DNA from 2 places in the Streptomyces sp. NPDC049970 genome. Region 2 is predicted to be linked to the other one. Evidence: riboswitches for the same ligand, from Rfam matches in the RefSeq annotation. Region 2 holds a riboswitch; the other holds the start of a gene.
The links. Region 2 has a riboswitch for glycine ahead of gcvT (glycine cleavage system aminomethyltransferase GcvT). Riboswitches for the same ligand answer to the same signal wherever they lie in the genome.

Region 1: linked by a shared signal. The riboswitch ahead of gcvP (aminomethyl-transferring glycine dehydrogenase) and the one ahead of gcvT (glycine cleavage system aminomethyltransferase GcvT) in region 2 are both predicted to bind glycine.

What each region holds. Positions count from the first base shown of each region.
Region 1 covers NZ_JBFALP010000008.1:8,028-14,533, reverse strand. Annotated here, with positions in the region: gene AB0I83_RS16700 (hypothetical protein) at 1-174, shown strand, start outside; gene AB0I83_RS16695 (DUF5999 family protein) at 463-669, shown strand; gene gcvP (aminomethyl-transferring glycine dehydrogenase) at 740-3,625, opposite strand; glycine riboswitch at 3,820-3,915, opposite strand; gene AB0I83_RS16685 (PRC-barrel domain-containing protein) at 4,050-4,421, shown strand; gene AB0I83_RS16680 (DNA polymerase IV) at 4,343-5,800, opposite strand; gene AB0I83_RS16675 (MerR family transcriptional regulator) at 5,875-6,420, opposite strand.
Region 2 covers NZ_JBFALP010000003.1:395,590-402,095, forward strand. Annotated here, with positions in the region: gene AB0I83_RS08030 (L-serine ammonia-lyase) at 1-65, opposite strand, end outside; gene glyA (serine hydroxymethyltransferase) at 222-1,481, opposite strand; gene gcvH (glycine cleavage system protein GcvH) at 1,501-1,878, opposite strand; gene gcvT (glycine cleavage system aminomethyltransferase GcvT) at 1,981-3,114, opposite strand; glycine riboswitch at 3,280-3,377, opposite strand; gene AB0I83_RS08050 (AAA family ATPase) at 3,562-4,251, shown strand; gene AB0I83_RS08055 (enhanced serine sensitivity protein SseB) at 4,448-5,215, shown strand; gene AB0I83_RS08060 (enhanced serine sensitivity protein SseB C-terminal domain-containing protein) at 5,376-6,158, shown strand.

The DNA of each region.
Region 1 (6,506 bases), on a different contig from region 2:
GGTGTGCTCGCGCCGAACGACGTGCTGGTGCCCCTGGCCCCGGCACCTCCGGGCATCACGCCCCACCGTCCGCACCGGGTCGCCGACCTCCTCCCGGTCATGACACTGCGTGTCACCCCGGCGCCCCTCCCGGACCTTCCCGAACTCCCCGGGCTCCTCGGATCGCCCGCCTGAGCCCCGGCCGCGTGTGCCCCCGCCGGTCCGTCCGGCGGGGGCACACGCGTACCCGTGCGGACTAGTCCGGACAGGCCACCCCGAACCACCCGAACGGACAGTGCAGTTGGTTCGAGCCGTCCGGCCGGGTGATGCGTCCCGGGAGGAGAACAACAGCTGCCGCGAAATCCCTGCGGATCGACGCCCGTAGGGCAACACTGGGTACGGACCGACCTGATACGGGGGCCGGCCACGAACAGCTCGTCCAGCCGCAGGACATTCGACCCACCGCAGCGAAAGAACCCATCCATGTGCCAGCACCAGCCACCCTGCCCGACCGCCGACTCCAACGACCGGGAGGCCGCGCGACTGATGGCCCATCACCCCGAACAGGGCTGGAGCCTGCTGTGCAACGGCGTCCTGCTCTTCGAGGACACCGGCGAACTGCTCCCGGACGGCCAGATCATCGCACCGCACCGGCCGCTGAGGAGCGGCCGCGTGATGAAGGCCGCCTGACCCCGGTCGGGGAGACACGGGGGCCGGCCCGGAGACGTCTCCGAACCGGCCCTGACGCGCGTCCGCGTGCCTACTGGTCGTACTCTTCCAGCGGCGGGCAGGAGCAGACCAGGTTGCGGTCGCCGAAGGCGCCGTCGATCCGGCGCACCGGCGGCCAGTACTTGTCCGAGGGCGTCACACCGGACGGGAAGACCGCCTCTTCGCGGCTGTAGGCGTGCGTCCAGTCGCCGCCCAGCGCAGCCGCCGTGTGCGGGGCGTTGCGCAGCGGGTTGTCGTCACCGCTCCAGGTACCCGCCGCGACCTTCTCGATCTCGCCGCGGATGGCGATCATCGTGTCGCAGAACCGGTCGAGCTCCGCGAGGTCCTCGCTCTCGGTGGGCTCGATCATCAGCGTCCCGGCCACCGGGAACGACATGGTCGGCGAGTGGAAGCCGTAGTCGATGAGCCTCTTGGCCACGTCGTCGATGCTGACGCCGGTCGCCTTGGAGATCGGCCGCAGGTCGACGATGCACTCGTGCGCGACCAGACCCGCCGGGCCGTTGTACAGGATCGGGAAGTGCGGCTCCAGGCGCTTGGCGATGTAGTTGGCGGCGAGTACGGCGACCTGCGTCGCACGCTTCAGACCCTCGCCCCCCATCAGGCGTACGTACGCCCACGAGATGGGCAGGATGCCCGCCGAGCCCCACGGGGCGGCCGAGATGGGTCCGACGCCGGTCTCCGGACCCGCCGCGGGCTGAAGCGGGTGGTTGGGGAGGTACGGCGCGAGGTGGGCGCGTACGCCGACCGGACCGACGCCCGGGCCACCGCCGCCGTGCGGGATGCAGAAGGTCTTGTGCAGGTTGAGGTGGGAGACGTCGCCGCCGAAGTGCCCCGGCTTGGCCAGGCCGACCAGAGCATTGAGGTTGGCGCCGTCCACGTAGACCTGGCCGCCCGCGTCGTGCACCTCACCGCAGATGTCGGCGACGTGCTCCTCGAAGACTCCGTGTGTGGAGGGGTAGGTGATCATGAGCACGGCGAGTTCGTCGCGGTGCTTGGCGATCTTGTCCCGGAGGTCCGCGATGTCGACCTCGCCGTCGTCGGCGGTCTTCACGACGACGACCTTCATACCGGCCATCACGGCGCTCGCCGCGTTGGTGCCGTGCGCGGACGACGGGATCAGGCAGACCGTACGTCCGTGGTCCCCGTTGGCGCGGTGGTAGGCGCGCACGGCCAGGAGGCCGGCGAACTCGCCCTGGGAGCCCGCGTTGGGCTGGATGGAGACGGCGTCGTAGCCGGTGACCTCGGCGAGACGCTCCTCGAGCTCACGGATGAGGGTGAGGAAGCCCTGCGCCTGCTCGGCCGGCGCGAACGGGTGCAGCGCACCGAACTCGGGCCAGGTGATGGACTCCATCTCCGCGGTCGCGTTGAGCTTCATGGTGCAGGAGCCCAGCGGGATCATCCCCCGGTCCAGGGCGTAGTCCCGGTCGGCGAGCTTGCGCAGGTAGCGCAGCATCGCCGTCTCCGAGCGGTGCTGGTGGAAGACCGGGTGGGTGAGGACCGCGTCGGTGCGCAGCAGCGCCTCGGGAAGGGCGTCTTCGGCGGAGGCGTCCAGTGCCTCGACGTCCCCTTCGGCTCCGAAGGCCGCCCAGACCGCGGCGATCGTACTGCGGGTGGTGGTCTCGTCGCAGGCGAGGGAGACGTGGTCGCCGTCGACGAGGCGAAGGTTCACACCCCGGCCGCGCGCGGCGGCCACGACGTCGGCAGCCCCGCCGGGGACACGCACGGTGAGGGTGTCGAAGTACGCGTCGTGCACGACGTCGGTCCCGGACGCCCGCAGCCCGCCGGCCAGGATGGCGGCGAAACGGTGCGTGCGCCGCGCGATCGTCCGCAGGCCGTCGGGCCCGTGGTAGACGGCGTACATGCCCGCCATGACGGCGAGCAGCACCTGGGCGGTGCAGATGTTGCTGGTGGCCTTCTCCCGGCGGATGTGCTGCTCGCGGGTCTGCAGCGCCAGGCGGTAGGCCCGGTCGCCGTCGGCGTCGACGGAGACACCGACGAGACGGCCGGGCAGGCTCCGGGCGAACTTCTCGCGTACGGCCATGAAGCCGGCGTGCGGTCCGCCGAAGCCCATGGGCACGCCGAAGCGCTGTGTGGTGCCGACCGCGATGTCGGCGCCCAGTTCGCCGGGCGAGGTGAGCAGGGTCAGCGCCAGCAGGTCGGCGGCGACGGAGACGATCGCACCCAGTTCGTGCGCCTGCTCGATGACGGGCCGGATGTCGCGTACCGCACCGGACGCGCCGGGGTACTGGAGCAGGACACCGAACACGCCCCGCTCGGCGGCCTCCGCCGGGATCCCGGCGGAGAGGTCGGCCACGACGACCTCGACACCGGCCGGCTCGGCGCGGGTCTCGATCACCGCGACGGTCTGCGGCAGGGTGTCGGCGTCGACCAGGAAGACGCCGCCCTTCACCTTTCCGACACGCCGTGCCAGGGCCATCGCCTCGGCGGCGGCGGTTCCCTCGTCCAGGAGCGAGGCTCCGGAGGTCGGCAGGCCCGTGAGGTCGGCGACCATCGTCTGGAAGTTCAGGAGCGCTTCGAGGCGGCCCTGGGAGATCTCCGGCTGGTAGGGCGTGTACGCCGTGTACCAGGCGGGGTTCTCCATGACGTTGCGCAGGATCACCGGCGGGGTGAAGGTGCCGTAGTAGCCGAGCCCGATCATCGGGGTGAGCACCTGGTTGCGGTCCGCGAGGCTCCGCAGTTCCGCCAGTACCTCGGCCTCGGTGCGAGCCTCCGGGAGGTCGAGCGCCTCGGCACTCCTGATCACGTCGGGCACCGCGGCGGCGGTGAGCTCGTCGAGGGAGCCGTAGCCGACCTGGGCAAGCATCTTCGCCTGGGCCTCGGCATCGGGCCCGATGTGACGCTGCTCGAAGGGGATGCCCTGCTCGAGCTGGGAGAGCGGAGTGCGAGGGGGGGTCATGATGGAGGCCTCCTGGTCTGTAACGACCTGCGAGGGGCGCGCCACGGCGTGGCTGCCCGAACGGCCTCCCCCTCTGTCATCTCGACCTGAGAGCTTCACCGGCGGCCTTGCGGCACACCGGCTTTCACCGTCGGTGAGGGCGGTGCCCGTCGCGGCGTGTGCCGTACGGATTCCGCCCTGCTTTCCAGAGTGACCTCGTCCGTGCGGTACGGGGGCCTGAGAGATTCCGGGGAGGAGTTGCTCCTTCGGCGCCTCCGGATCGCTCCGAAGGACTCTCCCGCGCGGGGTCAGCAGCCGTGTTCAAGCCTACCAGCGGGCCGGACGGCGGCCGTCTCGAGTGGCCGATACCCCGGATCTGGCCTTTTGTAGTGGCTGTGGAGCAGTTGCGACCACCCTGACGCAGTCGCGAGCAGTGGGAGGCACCGTGCAGAGCGACATCGATCCGCGCAGCCTGATCGGCCGCAAGGCCTTCGACCGCCGAGGTGCCAGGATCGGAACCGTGGACGAGGTCTACCTGGACGACGCGACGGGCGTACCCGAGTGGGCCGCCGTGCGTACCGGCCTCTTCACCCGGGACGCGTTCGTCCCGTTGGAACCGAGCGAAGTGGTCGACGGCTCGCTGCGGATCCCGTTCGACCGGGCACTCATCAAGGACGCGCCCGACTTCGGTGTCGGCCGCCATCTCTCCCCCGAGCAGGAGTTGCAGCTCTACCGCCACTACGGGCTGGACTCCGCCCCGTCCGGCGGAACGGGCCCGGACAGGGACTTCGGCAGGCTGGCCGGCCAGGAGGAGTAGTCCACCGGCTCCCGGACCAGGGGAAGCGGTTCGGCCGGCTGGAGGCCGGGGTCGTCGATACGGAACGTGCGCACCCGCCCCGGCGGTGTCCACGGCTCCTCGAACCGCACGGTGACCCGGCCGATGCCGCTGCCCTGCACCCAGCCGTGCCCGTGGACGTCGTGCCGCACGTCGTGGCCGGCGGGCCAGCGCCGGGCGGCGAGCTGTACGGCGTCCTCGGCAGCCGCCTCCTCCTCGGTGACGACGGGTTCCGCCGGGGCGGCGTCGGAGGCCGCCGCCTGCTCGGCCTCGGCCGCCGTCTCCGCCTCGGCCGCCTGCGCGAAGAGGTCCTCCTGCGTGAAGTCCGCCAGCCCGGTCACTCCGACCCCGAGCAGCCGCACGCCGCCGGTGGTGTCCACGGCCTCCAGAAGCCTCGCGGCGGCCTCCTTGACCACCACCGGGTCGTCGGTGGGGCCCCGCAGCGTCTCGGACCTCGTGAGCGTCGAGAAGTCGTAGCGGCGCACCTTGAGGACCACCGTCCGCCCGGACCGCCCGGCATCCCGCAGTCGGCGCACGCACCGGTCCGCCAGCCGCTCGACCTCGGCCCTGACCCTCACGCGGTCGTGCAGGTCGACGTCGAAGGTGTCCTCGACCGATACGGACTTGGCGTCCCGCTCCGTCACGACGGGACGGTCGTCGAACCCCTGGGCCATGCGGTGCAGCGCGATGCCGTGCGCCTTTCCCAGCAGGCGCACGAGCTCCGCCTCCCCGGCGTCCGCCAGGTCCTGGACGACGGTCATGCCGGCGCGCCGGAGATGGTCCCCGGTGGCGGGCCCGACGCCGGGGAGGATGCGTACGGACCTGGGCGCCAGGAGTTCACGCTCGGTCCCCGGCTCGATCAGCATCAGCCCGTCGGGTTTCGCCTCCTCGGAGGCGATCTTGGCGAGCATCTTGGAGCCGGCCAGACCGACGGAACCGCTGAGGCCGGTCACCGCCCTGATCACCGTGCGCAGGCGGACACCGATCGCGCGGGCCGAGTCGGAGTCGTCGGCGACCCCGCCCGCCTCCAGGTCGACGAAGGCCTCGTCCAGGCTGAGCGGCTCCACCAGCGGGGACAGCCGCCCGAGCAGATCCATCACCTGGTCGCTGACGGCGCGGTAGAGCGGGAAGCGCGGCACCAGATAGGCCGCGTTGGGCGCGAGCCGTCTCGCCTGCGCCGTCGGCATGGCCGAGTGCACTCCCAGGCGCCGGGCCTCGTAGGACGCGGTGGCGACCACGCCGCGTGTCCCGAGTCCGCCCACCACCACAGGCTTGCCGCGCAGGCTGGGCTTCGCCGCCTGCTCCGCAGAGGCGTAGAAGGCATCCATGTCCAGATGCAGGATGGTGGGCGCGGCTCTCACATGGACCGATGGTGCCCTACGCCACTGACAACCGCCCCGCACGGCACGTGCGGGGCGGTTGTCAGTGGCGTGGATCAGACCGCGCGGTTGCGCCGCCGGGCCAGCTCATCCGCCGGGTTGTTGCCGATCAGCGTCTCGCCGGTGTCGACGCGCTCGCCGTGCAACTGCGAGAGCGCCGCGTCTACGTCCCGCCACACCACGCCGACGGCGATACCGAAGACCCCCTGGCCCCCTTGGAGGAGGCTGACCACCTCGTCGGGCGACGAGCACTCGTAGACCGTCGCCCCGTCGCTCATGAGGGTCATCCGCTCCAGGTCCGTGAACCCCCGTGCCCTCAGGTGCTGGACGGTGGTGCGAATGTTCTGGAGCGCCACACCCGTGTCCAGGAACCGCTTGACGATCTTGAGGAGCACGACGTCCCTGAAACTGTAGAGACGCTGCGTCCCCGAGCCGTACGCCGGACGGACACTGGGCTCCACGAGCCCGGTGCGTGCCCAGTAGTCGAGCTGCCTGTAGGTGATCCCGGCAGCCGCGCACGCTGTGGGCCCCCGATAGCCGATGTCCCCTGCCACTGCCACGCCGTCCGCTGCCACTGTCGCCGGCTGAGCCGGCTGCCTGATGGAGTGGTCGGTCGCCCTGCCGTGCTGCCGGTACCGACCACCCTCAGCCGTACCGTCGCCGCTGCTTCCCACGCCGACCTCCGTCC
Region 2 (6,506 bases):
CCGACCGTGTGGGAGCTGGACGGGCCGATGCCGACCGAGAAGAGGTCGAAGACCGAAATGGCCACGGGAGTACTCCTAAGGCGTTGGTGGACGTCTTTGTCCGCCCGGGTGGTGCGGGACGGGCCGGTGGGCCCGGGGGCGCGGGGCAAAGGGGTGGGGCACCGCGCTCACTGTGTTCAGTGTGCGCGGTGCCCCCACCCTGCGTGCAAACTGCGGACGGCCTACTTGAGGCCGGGGTACAGCGGGAACTTCTCGGCGAGCGCGATCACGCGGGCCTTGAGGTCGTCGGCGTCGTAGGCCGGCTTCAGCGCGGCGGCGATGATCTCCGCCACCTCGGTGAAGTCCTCGGCCTGGAAACCGCGGGTCGCCAGGGCCGGCGTGCCGATCCGCAGACCCGAGGTGACCATCGGGGGCCGCGGGTCGTTCGGGACGGCGTTCCGGTTGACGGTGATGCCCAGCTCGTGGAGCCGGTCCTCGGCCTGCTGGCCGTCCAGCTCGGAGTCGCGCAGGTCGACCAGGACCAGGTGGACGTCCGTGCCGCCGGAGAGGACGCTGACGCCGACCTCGGTGACGTCCGGCTGGACCAGGCGCTCGGCCAGGATGCGGGCACCGTCCAGGGTGCGCTGCTGGCGCTCCTTGAACTCCTCGGTCGCCGCGATCTTGAAGGAGACGGCCTTGGCCGCGATCACGTGCTCCAGCGGGCCACCCTGCTGACCGGGGAAGACCGCGGAGTTGATCTTCTTGGCGAGCTCCTGCGTGGACAGGATGACGCCACCGCGCGGACCGCCGAGGGTCTTGTGCGTGGTGGTCGTGACGACGTGGGCGTGCGGCACCGGGTTGGGGTGCAGACCGGCGGCGACCAGGCCCGCGAAGTGCGCCATGTCGACCATCAGGTACGCGCCGACCTCGTCCGCGACGCGGCGGAAGGCGGCGAAGTCGAGCTGGCGGGGGTACGCGGACCAGCCGGCCACGATCAGCTTCGGCTTGGACTCCTTGGCCAGGCGCTCGACCTCGGCCATGTCCACGACGCCGGTGTCGTCGACGTGGTACGGGACCACGTTGTAGAGCTTGCCGGAGAAGTTGATCTTCATGCCGTGGGTCAGGTGACCGCCGTGGGCCAGGTTGAGACCCATGATCGTGTCGCCCGGCTTCAGCAGCGCGAACATCGCGGCGGCGTTCGCCTGCGCACCCGAGTGCGGCTGGACGTTCGCGGCCTCGGCGCCGAAGAGGGCCTTGATGCGGTCGATCGCGATCTGCTCGACCACGTCGACGTGCTCGCAGCCGCCGTAGTAGCGGCGGCCGGGGTAGCCCTCGGCGTACTTGTTGGTGAGGACGGAGCCCTGCGCCTCCATGACGGCGACCGGAGCGAAGTTCTCCGAGGCGATCATCTCGAGGGTGGACTGCTGGCGGTGGAGCTCGGCGTCGACGGCGGCGGCGACGTCCGGGTCCAGCTCGTGGAGGGAGGAGTTGAGAAGCGACATCAGTGGGTCCCTTGGGGTCTCAGTTGCCGGAGAACGCGGTGTACTCGTCGGCGGAGAGAAGGTCGTTCGGCTCCTCCGCGACGCGCACCTTGAACAGCCAGCCGCCCTCGAAGGGAGCGGAGTTCACCAGCGACGGGTCGTCCACGACGTCCTGGTTGGCCGCGGTGACCTCGCCGGTCACCGGCGAGTACAGGTCGCTGACCGACTTGGTCGACTCCAGCTCACCGCAGGTCTCGCCCGCGGTAACCGTGTCACCGACCTCCGGGAGCTGGGCGTAGACGACGTCACCGAGCGCGTTGGCCGCGTACTCGGTGATGCCGATCGTGGCCACGCCGTCCTCGAGGGCCGACAGCCACTCGTGCTCCTTGCTGTACCGCAGCTGCTGGGGGTTGCTCATGACCTGAATTCTCCTGTACGCGGGGGAGTGCTGATGAACGGTGGTCTTACGGTGTGAGACACGACTGCGTCACGTGGCCGTGGCGCCCCGTGCCGCTCGGCGTCACTTGCGGCGCTTGTAGAACGGCAGTGCCACGACCTCGTACGGCTCGTGCGTGCCCCGGATGTCGACGCCGACACCCCCGGAACCGGGCGTGGCGTGCGCCGCGTCCACGTACGCCATGGCGATCGGCTTGCCCAGCGTGGGCGACGGCGCACCGGAGGTGACCTCGCCGACGACCTCCCCGCCGGCCACGACGGAGAAGCCGGCGCGCGGCACCCGGCGGCCCTCGGCGATCAGGCCGACGAGCTTGCGCGGCGGGGCGCTCTCCGCGCGGGCGGCCGCGGCGAGAAGCGCCTCGCGGCCCACGAAGTCACCCTCCTTCTCGAACTTCACGACCCTGCCGAGGCCCGCGTCGAAGGGGGTCAGCGCGGTGGTCAACTCGTGCCCGTACAGCGGCATCCCCGCCTCCAGGCGGAGCGTGTCGCGGCAGGAGAGCCCGCAGGGGATGAGGCCGTACGGCGCGCCGGCCTCGGTGAGCGCCTTCCAGAGCCGCTCGGCGTGGGCGGGGGCCACGAAGAGCTCGAAGCCGTCCTCGCCGGTGTAGCCGGTCCGGGCGATGAGCGCCGGGACACCGGCGACCGTGCCCGGCAGGCCGGCGTAGTACTTCAGTCCGTCCAGGTCGGCGTCCGTGACCGACTTCAGTACGCCGGGGGAGTCGGGTCCCTGTACGGCGAGCAGCGCGTACGCCTCGCGGTCGTCCCGCACCTCGGCCTCGAAGCCCGCCGCACGCTCGGTCAGGGTGTCCAGGACCAGCTGGGCGTTGCCCGCGTTGGCGACCACCATGAACTCCGGGGCGTCGGCCTCGCCCAGGCGGTAGACGATCAGGTCGTCCAGGATCCCGCCGTCCTCGGCGACGATCATCGTGTAGCGGGCCCGGCCCACGCCGATGGTCGCGATGTTGCCGACCAGTGCGTAGCCGAGGAACGCCGCGGCCTGCGGGCCGGTGACGGTGATCTCGCCCATGTGGGACAGGTCGAAGAGGCCGGCCGTGGTGCGCACGGCGTTGTGCTCCTCGCGCTCGCTGGCGTACCGCAGCGGCATGTCCCAGCCGGCGAAGTCGGTCATGGTGGCGCCCAGCGACCGGTGCAGGGCGTCGAGGGCGGTGAGACGGGGGGCGCTCGGGGCAGTGCTCATGGACATGGCTCCAGGGCATGACGACAGAGGGTGATCCCTCCCCATCTGTCATCGGAACCTGAGAGGTTCGCCGAGAGCCCCTGAAAGGGTCCTGAAGGGTCGGCCCCCTCGGGATCGGCTTGCACCTTGGGTGGGGCCGCAGAGCGGCCCGCTTTTCAGATCTGCCTCATCCACGCGGTACGGGGCCTGAGAGATTCAAGGGAGGAACTTGCTCCTTCGGCGCCCGGCGCACACAGTGACCGGAACTCTCCCGCGCGGATTCGAACGGCCTTTATCCAGTTGGCGGGGTCATCATCGCACGCATCGGAGGAGAGTGGGGAGGTCCGGTCCGTGCCGGAGTCCCCGGCCGGCCGGCGGCGACACGTACGGACCGGAACGGTTGTGCCGCATTGCCTTTTCTTTACACTTCTTGGGCAGGTCGGTGGGTGAATCGGCAGGGGGAGGGCGATGAGGTTGCAGCGTTTCGCGACGACCGCGGGGGCCGCACACGGCGCGATGCCCAGGCAGCCGGGCGTACCCGCCCGGGAGCTGATGGGCGGGCGGGCACCGGTGGTGCGTGACCTGCGGGGCGGGAAGGACGGGGGCCCGCGCAGCCTGGACTTCGCCGCGGGGGACCTGGTGGTGGTCTCCGGGCTGCCCGGCAGTGGCAAGTCGACGCTGATCCGGCGCACGGTCCAGGAGCACGCGATCGACTCCCAGGACACCAGGGACCGCTGGGCGGCTGCTCTGCCCCGCTTACTCCCGTACGCCGTCTACCGGCCCCTGGTGCGCGCCGCGCACTACGCCGGACTGCGGCGGACCCTGCGCTCGGGAGCGTCCTGCGTCGTGCACGACTGCGGGACGCAGGCCTGGGTGCGGCGCTGGCTCGCACGCGAGGCCCTGCGCCGGGGCCGCACCCTCCACCTCGTGCTGCTCGACGTCGCCCCCGGGGTGGCGCGGCAGGGGCAGCGGGAACGCGGGCGCGGAGTCTCCGGATACGCCTTCGCCCGGCACCGGCGCGCGGTCGGCCGCCTGCTCCGCGACACCGAGAGCGGTCTGCTGCCCCCGGGCTGCGCCTCGGCGGTGCTGCTCGACCGTGAGGCCGCCGGGGCGGTCGGCCGCATCTCGTTCCCGGAGCCGCTGCTCCCGCGGGAGTAGCCCAGTGAGGGAGGCGGCGGGGGCCCTGGGACGTCACCGTTCGCATACGCACAGTTCACGCGGCTCCGGCCGGCTGTCCGGAATCTGGACGCTGCGGCCGGCCGGGGCACCGCTCCCGCCTGCGGCCCTGCGGCCGGAGTGCGACCCGGTCTAAGGTTTCTGCCGCACAGCATGGCGAGAAAAGGACACAGACACCGTGGACATTCCGGCCCAGGCCACGCCCCATCCGTCGAACGGATGGCCGGCCAACGAGCTCGAAGAGGTGCTCGGCGCCGCACTCGGCATACCCGGCGCGGGGGGCCGGCTCGTCGAGGTGCTCGGCCGCAGTCAGCTCTGGGTGCCGCTTCCGAACGGCGGCGGGCACGGCAGTGCCGAACTCGACCTGCCGACGGTCGACATCGGCGGCGCCGCGTTCGTCCCGGTGTTCAGCTCCGAGGCGCAGTTCCTGTACTGCGTCGGCTCCCACCTCTCCTTCACCGTGGCTCCCGCGCGGGAGTTCGCCCGCGGCCTACCCCCGCAGGTCGGTATCGCGGTCAACCCGGGCGGCGCCGTGGGTGTGCCCCTGCCGCCGCCCGCGGTCGCGGAGCTCTGCCGGGCGGGCCGCACCCCGCTGGACGGTTCCGCGAGCGGGGGCCGGGTCCGGCTCTACGAACCGGACTGGAAGGAGGACCCGGTCGACTTCCTGGCCGCGGTGTCCGCGGAGTTCCAGGCGACCGGCGTGGTCGGCACCGCGCGCCGGGCGCTGGCCAGCATCGAGGGCGACGACCCGGTCCTGTTCGTCGGCGTGGAGTCCACGACCTGGGACGCCGCGGCGCAGAGCGCTCCGCTGGACGCGCTCGGCCGGGCGCTCAGCCGCGTCCAGGTGCCGTGGCCCGTCAACCTCGTCCTCCTCGACGTGGCCCAGGACCCGGTCGGCGACTGGATGCGGGACAAGGTGCGCCCGTTCTACCGGCGCGAGGGGTAGGGAGGAGGGGGATCCCCTCACCATCCGGCGTCAAGCCGGTGTCAGGGGCGGCACATAAGCTGGTTTGATGGCGGGGCCGCCCCGTGGCCCGGAGCGGCGGCACGGCACCGTGAAGCACGCGGACGGCGGAACAGCGGATCGAAGAGGGGCGGGACCCAGGGTGAGTGCGTCAGGCACCGCGGCGGCCGGGCAGATCGAGCACATGCTGCGCCAGGTGACCCCCGGGCGCCTCGACGCGTACGAGGAGTTGCTCAGGTCGCTGGCCGAGGGCCAGGTCTGGATGCTGCTCTGGCACGGCACGGCGGGTTCACCCGACTCGCAGTACGGCAACATGGAGGTCGACGGCCTCGGTTACGCCCCGTGCGTGACCTCCGCCCAGGAGCTCTCGGCGAGCGGCTGGAACAGGGCCCACGAGGTGACGACCGGCCGGGACATCGCCCGCTCCCTCTTCCCGGACCGCTGGGGGATCTGGCTCAACCCGCACGCGCCGGGCGGCGGCCTCGGCATCCCGTGGCTCGACCTGCGCCGCATCGCGACCGGCCTGGACCGTATGCCCGCCGGCCCGCTGAGGCTCTCCGAACCCGCCGTCGAGATCCCGCAGTTCTACGCCCTGCTGTCGCAGAACGCCCACCGCACCCCGGCCGTCCGCGCGCTGCGCCGGGCCTGGGTGCAGCCCGCCCTCGGTGTTCCGTACCTCGCGATCGGGCTCGACCTCTACGACACCGGCCGCCCGTCCGTGGACGCGGTCCGCGCGATGATGCAGCAGTCGATCGGTGTGGTGCCCGACGGTCTGCCCGTCTCCACGGTCTCGATGTCCGACGAGTACGATCCGGTCGCGATGTGGCTCCGCGCCAACTCCCGGCCGTTCTACGACCGCGAGGCACACGCACCGGCACCCGCCGCCACGGGTTACGGCTATCCGCAGGCCCCGCAGGCGTACTGACCCGCGGGCGGGCTGAGGAGGTGCCGGCCGGCACCGTGGCCCTGGGTCGTTCCGTGCGTGGGCAACACCCTTGGGTGCCGCGTCCGTTATGGCGGATTAGCGACCGAGTGTCCGCTCAAGAAGCACGACTGTCCGGATAACGGAAGCCCTCTGACAGCATCACGTTTGAGCAAACATTCCCCGTCAGGTCTGGCGGGTGATCGCAAAGTGGCTGAAGACTCCACACAGCAGGTGTTCCCTGCCCGGCGCACCCCTGGTTCAAACGGGGTCAGTTCGGTGTTGCATGATCACATCTGTCACGTTTTGTTAGAGCCGCTACAGCGGCGGTCACAGGCCGGCCACCGTCGG